Regions from separate parts of the Lysinibacillus sp. LK3 genome, predicted to be linked through region 1. Evidence: riboswitches for the same ligand, from Rfam matches in the RefSeq annotation. Region 1 holds a riboswitch; each other region holds the start of a gene.
The links. A riboswitch is a leader RNA that binds a small molecule or an ion and turns the genes downstream of it on or off. The one in region 1 is predicted to bind thiamine pyrophosphate.
Positions count from the first base shown of each region.

Region 2: it holds a riboswitch for thiamine pyrophosphate, as region 1 does, so the genes downstream of both, thiW (energy coupling factor transporter S component ThiW) here and thiC (phosphomethylpyrimidine synthase ThiC) in region 1, are expected to answer to the same signal.
Region 3: it holds a riboswitch for thiamine pyrophosphate, as region 1 does, so the genes downstream of both, VK91_RS12180 (ABC transporter substrate-binding protein) here and thiC (phosphomethylpyrimidine synthase ThiC) in region 1, are expected to answer to the same signal.
Region 4: it holds a riboswitch for thiamine pyrophosphate, as region 1 does, so the genes downstream of both, thiM (hydroxyethylthiazole kinase) here and thiC (phosphomethylpyrimidine synthase ThiC) in region 1, are expected to answer to the same signal.

Region 1 is NZ_LDUJ01000003.1:14,376-17,571, reverse strand. It holds gene VK91_RS03140 (AEC family transporter) at 1-781, shown strand, start outside; TPP riboswitch at 842-956, shown strand; gene thiC (phosphomethylpyrimidine synthase ThiC) at 1,097-2,875, shown strand; gene VK91_RS03130 (catalase) at 2,999-3,196, opposite strand, start outside.
Region 2 is NZ_LDUJ01000013.1:47,980-51,175, forward strand. It holds gene VK91_RS07180 (MFS transporter) at 49-1,245, shown strand; TPP riboswitch at 1,312-1,419, shown strand; gene thiW (energy coupling factor transporter S component ThiW) at 1,514-2,014, shown strand; gene VK91_RS07190 (VWA domain-containing protein) at 2,170-3,196, opposite strand, start outside.
Region 3 is NZ_LDUJ01000016.1:45,982-49,177, forward strand. It holds gene VK91_RS12170 (ABC transporter permease) at 1-470, opposite strand, end outside; gene VK91_RS12175 (thiamine-binding protein) at 470-760, opposite strand; gene VK91_RS12180 (ABC transporter substrate-binding protein) at 762-1,757, opposite strand; TPP riboswitch at 1,911-2,021, opposite strand; gene parC (DNA topoisomerase IV subunit A) at 2,130-3,196, opposite strand, start outside.
Region 4 is NZ_LDUJ01000018.1:65,378-68,573, reverse strand. It holds gene mbcS (acyl-CoA synthetase MbcS) at 1-1,566, opposite strand, end outside; TPP riboswitch at 1,757-1,854, shown strand; gene thiM (hydroxyethylthiazole kinase) at 1,938-2,705, shown strand; gene thiD (bifunctional hydroxymethylpyrimidine kinase/phosphomethylpyrimidine kinase) at 2,693-3,196, shown strand, end outside.

The DNA of each region.
Region 1 (3,196 bases):
TGTAAATTTATATGAAACACATGTGGAATTAACTGTACTGGGAGAGGTCGGATTATTTATTGTACTCTTTATCGGTAGTCAAATGATACTCAGTCACTTTATGGCAAAAGGGTTAGGTTTAGCTAGAACAGAGGCAGCTGTCTTTAAAAATAGTGTTGTGCTCATTAACTCGGGTAATTACGGTATTCCAGTGGCTCAAATGATATTTGCCACGCAACCTATTGGAGTAGCCATTCAGGTCATGCTCGTAATCTTTCAAAATATGACTACGTATACATATGGTTTATACAATTTAATTTCTTCTACAAAGTCAGGTATGACAATCATCAAGGATTTCTTTAAAATGCCTATTATTCATGCGCTTATTATAGGTGTCGCTATGAATTATTTTGATATCGGTATTCCACAGTTTATCAAAATACCAGTAGAACATGTGGCAGATGGATTTATTGCTGTGGCTCTAATTACTTTAGGTGCGCAATTATCACAATTAGAGATGAAATCAATGTTTAATAAAACCGTCTTTATCAGCTGTTTTACGCGATTAATTATTGGACCATCTGTTGCATTGGCCATTATTTATATATTGGGATTAGATGGAGTCGTCGCACAATCACTGTTTATAGCTAGTGCTTTTCCAACATCCCGCAATAGTTCTAGTCTAGCATTGGAATATGATGTAGAATCAGCAACAGCCGCGCAAGCTGTTTTATTTTCAACCATTGTAAGCTGTATAACTGTAACCATTGTGATCTATTTTGCAGAAGTATTATTTACCTAGTAAGATAAAAAATAACTTCCATCTCTTAGTATTATCTGCTACACTAGCATCAAACTAAATAGTATTAACTAGGGGAGTCTGATGAGTCAGGCTGAGAGGGAAACGCTACGAAGTTTCTTGACCCTTTGGACCTGATCTGGCTCATACCAGCGTGGGAAAGTTAAGAAGCTATTGCAGAGTATGCAATCAATAGACCTTTACATTCGTGGCCGGATCCAAATAATTATTTTGGATTCGGCCTTTATTTTTTGGATTGTTGGGGTGAGCTAGAATCGGTCCTTATATCAAAATAAATTTAAGGGAGAGAAGTAGCTCATGTCAGCAATTAGTGAAAAGAATATTACCATTATGTCCAGCTTTGAAGGAAGCAAAAAAGTATATGTGGAAGGATCACGCCCAGATATTCTAGTACCTATGCGAGAAATTGCATTAAGTCCGACAACAGGCAGTTTTGGAAATGAAGAAAATGCTCCTATTCGAGTATATGATACGAGTGGGCCCTATACAGATCCAGCCTACCAAGTAGATATTACGAAAGGTTTACCTGCCTTACGAAATGCATGGATTCAAGAGCGAGGGGATGTAGAAGCATATGAGGGACGCTCCATTAAACCGGAGGATAATGGCTTTCGTCATGTTGATGACCCGCGTATTCAAGAAAATGTCTTCCCTGAGTTGGCGAGAAAGCCTTTGCGTGCTAAAAAAGGTAAAAATGTGACACAGCTTCACTATGCACGAAAGGGAATTATAACGCCTGAAATGGAGTTTGTAGCGATTCGTGAAAATATGGATCCTGAATTTGTACGTTCAGAAATTGCAGCTGGGCGTGCTATAATGCCTTCTAATATTAATCACCCTGAGGCAGAGCCAATGATTATTGGGCGTAATTTTCATGTAAAGATCAATGCGAATATCGGGAATTCTGCTGTATCTTCTTCCATTGCAGAAGAAGTTGAGAAAATGACCTGGGCAACTCGATGGGGCGCAGATAATATTATGGATTTATCGACTGGTAAACATATTCATACAACTAGAGAATGGATTATTCGAAATGCGGCAGTGCCAGTGGGAACAGTGCCAATTTATCAGGCTTTAGAAAAGGTAAATGGTGTAGCAGAGGATTTAACGTGGGAGGTTTATCGTGATACTCTCATTGAACAAGCTGAGCAGGGTGTGGATTACTTCACCATTCATGCAGGTGTCCTTTTACGCTATGTACCACTAACAGCAAATCGTGTGACAGGTATTGTATCTCGAGGTGGCTCTATAATGGCACAGTGGTGTTTATATCATCATCAAGAGAATTTCCTGTATACACACTTTGAGGAAATCTGTGAAATTATGAAAGCCTATGATGTTGCTTTTTCCTTAGGTGATGGTTTACGCCCAGGCTCAATTGCAGATGCCAATGATGAGGCACAATTTGCAGAGCTTGAAACACTAGGCGAGCTAACACAGATTGCTTGGCAGCATGATGTTCAGGTAATGGTTGAGGGACCAGGTCATGTACCAATGCATTTGATTAAAGAAAACATGGACAAGCAATTAGAGGTTTGTAAGGAAGCTCCCTTCTATACATTAGGACCACTCACAACAGATATTGCTCCAGGTTATGACCACATTACATCAGCCATTGGGGCAGCCATGATTGGCTGGTTTGGTACAGCGATGCTTTGTTATGTGACACCGAAAGAGCATCTTGGTTTACCGAATCGCGAGGACGTTCGTGTGGGCGTTATCACTTATAAAATTGCTGCACATGCTGCTGATTTAGCAAAAGGTCATCCAGGTGCACAACAACGAGACGATGCACTGTCTAAAGCGCGCTTTGAGTTCCGTTGGCGTGATCAATTCAATCTGTCACTAGATCCCGAGCGTGCAGTGGAATATCATGATGAGACACTGCCAGCAGAGGGAGCAAAAACAGCACACTTTTGTTCTATGTGTGGGCCTAAATTCTGTAGCATGAGAATTTCACAGGATATTCGTAATTATGCGAAAGATAAGGATTTGAATACGACTGAAGCGATCCATCAAGGTATGAAAGAAAAGGCTGAGGAGTTTAAAAAAGCAGGCAGTCAAATTTATCAATAATGAAAGAAAAGGCTTATGTCAAAAAAATAGACATAGGCCTTTTCTTAATAAAAAAACTCCATGTGAATAGTGGATTCACATGGAGTAAAAGTTGGATTTGGATATCAATAATAAAGTGGAATATTAAACGTTTGTTGGTTGTTTTACATATGGATTTGTAAGGTCCATACCTTCTAAGGAAAGACCCATCGCTTTAGCGACACCTTCACCATATGCTGGGTCAGCTAGATAGCAGTGAAGGATGTGACGGCGTTTGATGAATTCTTCAACAGAAGCCATATCGTTCGCGGTATTTTCAAATAAGCGTTGCTGCTCTTCCGA
Region 2 (3,196 bases), on a different contig from region 1:
TTTATGATAGACTGTACTATATTTGATTACAAAAAGGGGGTTCATTCGATGACCCAGCAGAAGTCCAATAAGGCGGCTTTGTATATTTTAATGTTTAATATGTTTATCGCAATGGGGAGTATTGGCATTATTATTCCTGTCATGCCAGAGTATTTAAAAATATTTGGTGCAGCAGGACAAGTTCTAGGTATGCTAATCGCAACGTTCGCCTTAGCTCAATTCGTATTTTCTCCTATTGCTGGGAATCTTTCAGATCAGTACGGACGAAAAAATTTAATTATTTTCGGTCTTATCGTAACAGGTCTTGCACAAATCGGATTTGGCCTTGCTACAGATGTATGGATGCTCTTTTTAGCACGATTTTTAGGTGGTCTAGGTTCCGCATTTGTTGCACCTCCTATTATGGCTTTTGTCGCTGACGTCACAACCTATGAAGAACGTGGGAAAGGTATGGGGATGTTGGGTGCCGCTATGTCTCTTGGCTTTATGATTGGACCTGGTATTGGTGGCTTTTTAGCAAAGGTAAGCTTACATTTCCCATTTTTCACAGCTGGAGCTGCAGCCATTGTAGCATCTATTTTATCTTACTTTTTATTACCTTCTACCAAACCAAACACTGCTCAACAGAAACAAAAGCAAGACAATCTGGCGAAGCAAATGGCTCGTTCCATACATATGCCTTATTTTGTTATGCTCATAATTATGCTGGTGTTCTCGTTTGGAATTGCAAATTTCCAAACGACATTGTCATTATTTGTGACAGAAAAGTTTAATTACACACCTGTAGATATAGCGATTATATTAGTTGTTGGTGGTGCTTTTGGAGTAGTAGTACAAATGTTTATTATTACACCACTGTTCAATCGTTATGGTGAAATGAAAGTAGTACTAGTAAATTTATTTATTGCATCCGTTGCTATTTTCTTAATATTATTTGTTTCTGGCTTTGCCCTTATTTTAGTTGTAGCAACAATTTTCTCTACAGCAACGACATTAATTCGTCCAGCTGTTAATACACTCATCTCAAAGCTTGCAGAGAAAGAGCAGGGATTTGCTGCGGGCTTGAATAATGCCTATATGAGCCTCGGAAATATGATTGGACCCGCTTTGGCAGGTTTATTATTTGACTGGAATATGAATAGCCCATATATTTTCGGTTCTATCATATTATTAGCCTGTTTCTTCCTTGCGCTCATCTGGACAGTGAAAAAAGCACCTCATTTAATGCATCCCGATACAAAATAGTCTGAAAAATCATTGACTATTTTTAGCAGTATGTTACATTATTGTTGATTCACAAAATTGAATGATTTTAACCACTAGGGGAGTCTTTAAAAGGCTGAGACGTATATGGTAATATACGGACCCTTTGAACCTGATCTAGTTCACACTAGCGGAGGGAAGTGGCGCTACTTGCTGTTGTCACTATATACACGCAAGGCCGCTTCCTATTGTTTAAAGGGGGTGGCCTTTTTATTTTTCCTCACGAACTTTACCAAAAGGAGTGAACTTTATGTCAATTTGTAAATTAACAGTCATGGCTTTATTAGTAGCCGTTGCTGTTGCAGGCTCTACTTTCGTATCCATCCCAACAGGAATCGCACGTGCTTACCCAGTTCAGCATGCTATTAATGTGATAGGAGCCATTATACTTGGACCCGTACCAACAGTTATAGTTGCCTTTGTCACTGCCATCATTCGTATCCTTACTGGAACAGGCTCTCTACTAGCTATCCCTGGTAGTATCATCGGTGCGTTCTGTGCTGCCCTTGCCTATAAATATAGCAATAAAATGTGGTTAGCTGGTATCGGAGAAGTTATCGGAACGGGCATTCTGGCTTCACTTATTGCCGTCCCTTATGCAAAATTATTCATGGGAACATCTGTAGCAGCATTCTTCTTCCTACCAGCCTTTTTAACATCAAGTACGATCGGTGCTATTTTAGGTGTAATGGTTGCGAGTAGCTTGCGTAAAACAGAGCTAGTAAAGAGGTTTAATTCTTCTCTTTATTGAGAGAGATTGAATTATGAGCATTCATTGAGCTGGGGTAGTCCAATTTGGATCGCTTTTCTTCTCATTTACCCTCTTTACAAAGGGGATAACTCTTTATTTCATGCAATATAAAAAAGCAGTGCAAAACTATTCGAGTTTGCACTGCTTCCTCTATTTTAAGATCGTTTTTTCATGCCTTTTAACAACTGTGCTACATTTGTGTCTTCTGCTTCTATAGTTTTTTCCTCAACCAGCGGCTCTTTTTTCTTCGCATTCGTTAGGAAATTCCAACCAAAACGTCTTATGGTAATATCAATAAAGAAAAGAAGCATACTCGCTAAGAGTAGCCATGTGGCAATATTTTGCCGATCTGCTCCTTTTGTCGTAAAGTCACGGAAGACATCTTGTGGTTCCTTTAAAACAGTGCCTCCTGTTCGTTGAGTTAACTCTTCTATCAGTTGGTTATTTACAGGGAGTAGTTCGTATTCAGCACTATAAGGAACACTTAGCCCTGCCTGATAAATGGCCTGCTTTTCATCTGCTATACGGAAGAAAATTAATCCAGGTTCAGCTTGTACTACAGCTCGAACTTGAGATGCGGAAATGGTTTCAAGTTGTGTTTCTAGCTCCTCCCCTGCTTCATTTACCGCTACAATATCTAAAAATGCGGCTTCATTTGTAGGGTCTGTAATCATAAAGGAACCATCTGCTTCCAATCTTACATCATAGGCTACATCATTGTAGCTTGGTAGCATTTGAGAAATAAGTGTTTGCCAAAATGCTCCCCAATTCTGCCATCTTGCCCAATCTCCAGTCCATTTACCCGTTGAATCAGATGTAAAGGCAAATGTTTTACCAAGACCATATTGCCACTGCGCTAACACAGGATCTTCTTTCTCGCTTTCTGCTACAACAGTAGCCCCCTGTTTTGCCGTTGTCCCAATATATGCATTCATTTGTGGGACACCATTAGCAAACAGTGAGTTCCATCCTGCTGCATTATAAATTGCCGGATAGAATGGATTGTCCTCAATATAGGTGCGGGAAATCATAGCTGTTTCCCGAGATAAAATAGAAGGAATGGTTTGCTCATCTATCACATCATAGAAACGTCCACTGCCCATGTCACTAAGCGCTTCTAATAAGTTCGCATCGGCATCTTGTCCAATCGCTACTGTCGATAAGGTTATACCCTCTTCTTTC
Region 3 (3,196 bases), on a different contig from region 1:
GCACCAACCATGGCAAAATAATGCTTTAATTCTGGAGCAGTTTGTCTAAATCCATCCATCGCTGCAATGACAATCGGGAAAAAGCACACAAGACAGATAATGATAAGCTTCGGTAATAAGCCAAAGCCAAACCAAATAATAAGGAGCGGTGCCAAGACTAGAATAGGAACATTCTGCGACATAATAAGAATTGGATAAAACAGTTCTCGAATAAATGTAAATCGATGCAACACTATTGCCACCGTTAGCCCACAAGCGATGCCAATGGCTAATCCTAGTAGAGCTAATTGTACTGTAGCGAATGCATGTGGTAGAAAGGTTTGATACGACTGGATGGCTTCTGACAAAATACTACTTGGTGTGGGTACTAACCAATGAGGAACTTCAGCAAACCGCACGATTAGTTCCCATATGAACAAGAGGAAGGCGATAAAAATTATCGTCCTTCCCTTCTGTAATGCACGTTTCATTACTGATATTTCTCCGTTAATGTATCCATCGTAATACCCGTTGGCTGATATAAAATTTTCACTTGTGTAATGACATTAATGGCACCAAGTTCAATCATTTTCTCATTCATTTTTTCAATGATTTGGAGCAATGTTGAAAGCTCACCCTCCATCGTTGTTTCCAATGGATGTACCTCATATTTCACCCCAGAAGCATCGATCACCGCAATTGCTGCATCGACATATGGTATAACATCTTCATATTTCTCTGTCTTCGGAATGATTTGTACACTGATTAATGAATTTGCCATCTTATTTGGCCTCCTTTTTAGGTAAGAAATCATTAGTAAAGGCTTTTTTCGCATCAAATTCGCCCTCTAGTACTTGATTGCTAGACATCCATTTCGCGTAATTTTCCCACACCGAAAGCTTTTGCTCTCCCCATTGCTTGGCATCATCCTGATATTTATCAGCCAGCCATTCCTGACTTTTATGCACTAACGCTTGATCTAAATCAGGGGCCGCTTCGATTAAAATATCAGCCGCTTCACTTGGGTTTTCAATTGCGTATTCATAGCCCTTCGATGCAGCTGCCACAAAGGCTTTGACTACATCCGGGTTGTCCTGTATCATTTTTTCATTTGTAGCTAAAACTGGCGTATAATAATCCAATTGATCACTATAATCTGTAAGATATAGCATATTAATCTTTTCCCCACGCAGCTCAGCCTCAATCCCAGTCCATGCATAATAAATCCAAGCAAAATCTATATCTTTTTCCATCATTGTGAAGAAATCTAAATCCCCTGCATTGACGATATCTAGCTTATTAATATCTGCCTTTTCTTTTTGCATGAGTGATTGTAAAACGGCTTGCTCTAATGGCGCGCCCCAACCACCATAGGTTTTACCTTCAAAATCCTTTGGCGATGTAATGCCCTTCGAAGCAATAGAAGCAAAGCCAGATGTATTATGCTGTATAATTGCTGCGATGGAGACCAGCGGCACATCCTGTACTCGTGCCTGTGTTATGCCTTCCTGATAGCTCACGCCAAAATCCGCCTTTCCAGAAGCAACAAGCTGATCTGCGCCCGCCTCACCAGGCATAATAATATCAACATCTAAACCCTGTTCCTCAAAATAACCGAGTTTTTTGGCAACATATAGTCCTGTATGATTTGTATTCGGCGTCCAATCCAGTACCACAGACACCTTTTTCAGCTTGTCTGCAGCCTGCTTGTCATCCTTGTCACTACAGCCTACTAATGTCAATAGTGCTGCCAATAAAATAAAAAACCATTTTTTCATGCGAAAGCCTCCCAGTTTGTAATATGAAAGTGTTCATGAATGAATGTTGTCACCAGAAGAAAGCGTATACAATGTTGGCAAGCTGTTGCTTGAAAACATAAAAAAACGCCTAGGATTCCTCCCAGACGTATTGCAATCAATCTTCAAAACTTTGCTTTTTGAATAGATGTTCCCTACGCTGGTACGAGCCAAATCAGGTTCAAAGGGTCAGCGTCTACCGGACACAATCTCAGCTAGCAATTACTAGCCCCCCTACATTCTTTCGCTATGAACTTTTCGATGATTATTATACCCATAGTTTCACTTAAATGACAAGGTGCTATTTTTGAATAGAGCTTAAAGCCCAGCGCTCCTAAGAGGCTGGGCATGCTTTTAGCTTGGTTTCTGTTCTTTTTTGGCTGTTACAACATGAGAAATTGCTCCATCTGTTGCAATATCCACTTTAAATGAACCATTGGAATGGCGATCCGCACGAGACAATGCTTGTACGTCAATCATCTCTTGAACACCTTTTTCAGTTTCAATCACAACCTGCTCCTCGTCTGTTGCTTGAACAACTGCCACAATTCGGTGAGGGTTTGCTTTTAACTCTGTTAATACTTTTAGTCCACGTTTTGCACGACTCGCTACTTCAACTTCAGCGACATTCATTTTCTTTACGGCCCCACGCTGTGTCACAATCACTACATAGTGGGTAACATCAGGCTGTAACACATTGACTCCAACTAAGGCTTCTCCATCTTTTAGTGTGATCCCTTTCACACCGCCTGTTTTCACACCTGTAACTGGTAACTCCTCCATAGGGAAACGAATCGCATAGGCTGTATCCGTTGTGAGCATCAGCTCCACGTCATCTGTTACAAATGATGCATAGATCATCGCATCACCAGCCTTGACGTTCATCGTTTTAATTGGCTTTGAATAACGTGTTACCGCATAGTCTGCGAGTGGTGAGCGCTTAATTTGGCCATCTTTTGTGGCTGTGAAGACATACGTATTTGGCTGTTCAAATGTTTCGAAGCCATAAACCGCAATAATGGATTCATCTTCCCCTGTTGGCACAATACTTGAAATATGCTGGCCGAGATCCTTCCAGCGTATATCAGGCAGCTCATGAACAGGCTGATAAATATAATTGCCTCGATTTGTGAACAGCAATAGATGGTGCTGTGTATTTAAGTTTGCTTCATACAATAAATAATCTGAATCCTTCATGGCAAAATCTTGCCCGTTTGAAGCGGCATGAGAACGTGTGGATGTACGTTTAATATAACCATCCTTCGTTACTGTTACGACAACCTCTTCACTTGGCACAAGGACATCCAATGTAATTTTAATTTCTTCAATTTCTTGCTCAATCTTCGAGCGACGAGGCTCTGTAAAGCGTTTCTTAATATCTAGTAACTCTTGTTTAATAACACGCACTAGCTTTGCTTCAC
Region 4 (3,196 bases), on a different contig from region 1:
GATTTCTTGTTGCCGTAATTCGACACGTCTAATTTTCCCAGAAGATGTTTTTGGTAGTTCCTCTACAAATTCAATAGCACGTGGATATTTATAAGGAGCGGTCAATGATTTAACATGACTTTGGAGTGTTTGAATAAGCGCTCCATCACCTTTTTCACCATTGCGCAGAACAATAAATGCTTTGACAATATTTCCTCTTACTTTATCAGGGCTCGCTATAACAGCAGCCTCTTTTACAGTTGGATGTTTCATTAAAGCATCCTCTACTTCAAAAGGGCCAATTGTATAGCCTGAGGATATAATAACATCGTCTCCTCGTCCGTCAAACCAAAAGTAGCCATCTTCATCTTTATAGGCACGATCTCCTGTAATATACCAATCCCCACGAAATTGTAAATTTGTACGTTCAGGATCATTTAAATATTTTTTAAAGAGTGCTGGCGTTTCGCGATGAACAGCAATATCACCAACTTCTCCGATTGTAACAGGTTTGCCCAAATCATTAATAATTTCAACAGTGTTGCCAGGAGTAGGTTTTCCCATAGAGCCAACTCTCGCTTCCATCCCTACCATTGTGCCTACCAATAATGTATTTTCCGTTTGTCCATAGCCATCTCGCACTTGTAATTTGAATGTTTCCAAGAATACTCTAATAACCTCACTATTTAATGGCTCACCAGCTGATACAGCTTGGCGAATTGCACTTAAATCATATTCATGTAAATTTTCAAGCGCTGCCATAAAACGATATTCAGTTGGTGTACAGCATAGTACATTGATTTTGAATCTCTCAAGCAATGCTAAATAAGAAGCTGCTTCAAATTTACCTTTGTAGACAAATGCAGTAGCACCACTGCCTAAAGTAGCTAGAAATGGACTCCAAATCCATTTTTGCCACCCTGGTGCTGCAGTCGCCCAAACAATATCATTTTCTTGTACACCCAACCAATGTGGTGCTGTTGTTCGTAAATGAGCATAGCCCCAACTATGCGTATGCACTGCTGCTTTTGGATTTCCTGTTGTTCCGCTTGTATAGGCTAAAAATGCATTGTCTGTGCTTTTTGTTGGGATAGGATTTATGTAGGTTGTAGGTTGATTATTCATTTTTTCAAGTATGTTCTGCCAAGGTTCATGTGCATTCCCTATGACAAATTGCAGTATGTCTTGTAAATTTCCCACTTTATCGAACTGTTCAATATAGGGTTCAAATGCAATAACTGCTTTAGCATTTGCATGATGAATTCGATACTCAATATCCTTTGTTCTTAACATCTCAGAACTTGGAATAATAGTTAAACCCGCTTTCAATGCAGCAATATACACAATATATGCTTCAACCGAACGTGGTACCATTACTAAAATGACATCACCTTTCTTTAAACCTTGCTTGGTGAATACATGTGCTGCTTGATTCGCTTTTTCCAATAAATGTGCATATGTAATACATTGGATGTCTTGGTTTTCTTCATAAATGATTAAAGCATTTTTGGCTGCATCCTGAGCATATTTTTCAATTTCCTCTACTATGTTATACCATTCTGGTGCAACTAAATCTTGTCTTTTCATGGCAATTGCCCCCTTTTGTTATGACACATTATAAAACTCTTTTTTCAGCATTTTCAATGGTTTGTGCTTAATTTCGGTAAAGTCATGACAACTATCATACCCTCCTATATGGCATCGGTCACATTTTATCTATAGGAAAACTTGCTATTGAATACAAATGAAAAGTATGGTACATTTTGGTCAACTAAAAGCAAGATTGCAGGGGGACTCGTAAGAGTTGAGAAGGTAAAACCTGACCCTTTGAACCTGTTAGTTAATACTGACGTAGGGAGCAATAAACATCGTTTTCAGATGAAAGGCTCTTTTCGTGCATTTTTACACAAAAAGAGCCTTTTTTGCATGCTTACGTCCATCCCTAAAGGAGGACTACAATGATTTTTCAAACAATTCGTCAACAGCAACCACTTATCCATTGTATAACCAATTATGTAGTGGCAAATTTTCAAGCAAATGGTTTATTAGCGATAGGTGCTTCACCAGTAATGGCCGATGACTACCAAGAGGTAGAGGAGATGGTGGCCATTGCTCAAGCATTATTAATTAATATTGGAACACTTAATGATCGCACAAAAAGTGCCATGTTATTAGCAGGTGAAAAAGCCAATAAACTTGGTATTCCTGTTATTTTAGATCCTGTCGGAGTTGGAGCCACAACTTATCGTAAGGAAACCGTAAGATACTTACTGGAAAACATACACTTTGCCGTGATTCGCTGTAATCTCGGCGAGCTAGCAGCAATAGTTGGTGTAAATTGGCAACAAAAGGGTGTCGATAGTGGTCATGGCACTATCGCTATGGAATTAGAAGCCACATCATTGGCTCAACGCTATCAATGCATTGTTATTGTCACAGGAGAACGCGATTTTATAACTGATGGCAAGCATAGCCAATGGATCGCTGGTGGTCATCCCCAAATGACGGAAGTAACGGGTACAGGTTGTTTACTTAGCGCAATTTGTGGCGCAGCCTATAGTGTAAGCCATAATCCTTACCAACAATTAACAGAAACACTTACTTACTATAAAAAAGCAGGTGTACTGGCATCCGCATTTACTGCAGACATTGGTGATTTTCAAATAGCCTTACTCAATGCTATACATCGCTTATCAAAGGATGGTGCAGCTTCATGCATATTGTAACAACAATCGCTGGCTCAGATAGTGGTGGAGGCGCGGGTATACAGGCTGATTTAAAAACATTTCAGGAATTAGAAGTGTTCGGTACTTCTGTTATTACTGCTCTAACTGCTCAAAATACTTTGGGTGTAACAGGTGTTTGCCCTATTGACGTTTCCTTTATAAAAAAACAATTAGAGGCCTTAGTAGAAGATTTTCCAATCGCTGCGATTAAAACAGGAATGCTTTATTCCTCAGAAATTATCAAAGCAATTGCACACCAGATCAGGGAGCTAAACATTCCACTGATTGTTGATCCGGTGATGATTGCAAAAGGTGGGGAAAGCCTATTACAGCAAGAAGCTATCGATGCCTTACGCTCAACTTTATTACCACTTGCTACGGTTGTTACGCCCAATATACCCGAGGCAGAGACACTTACTGGGAGATCTATTCATCATTTTGAAGATATGAAAGAAGTAGCTCAAAGCTTGTTACAGCTAGGTGTACAATGT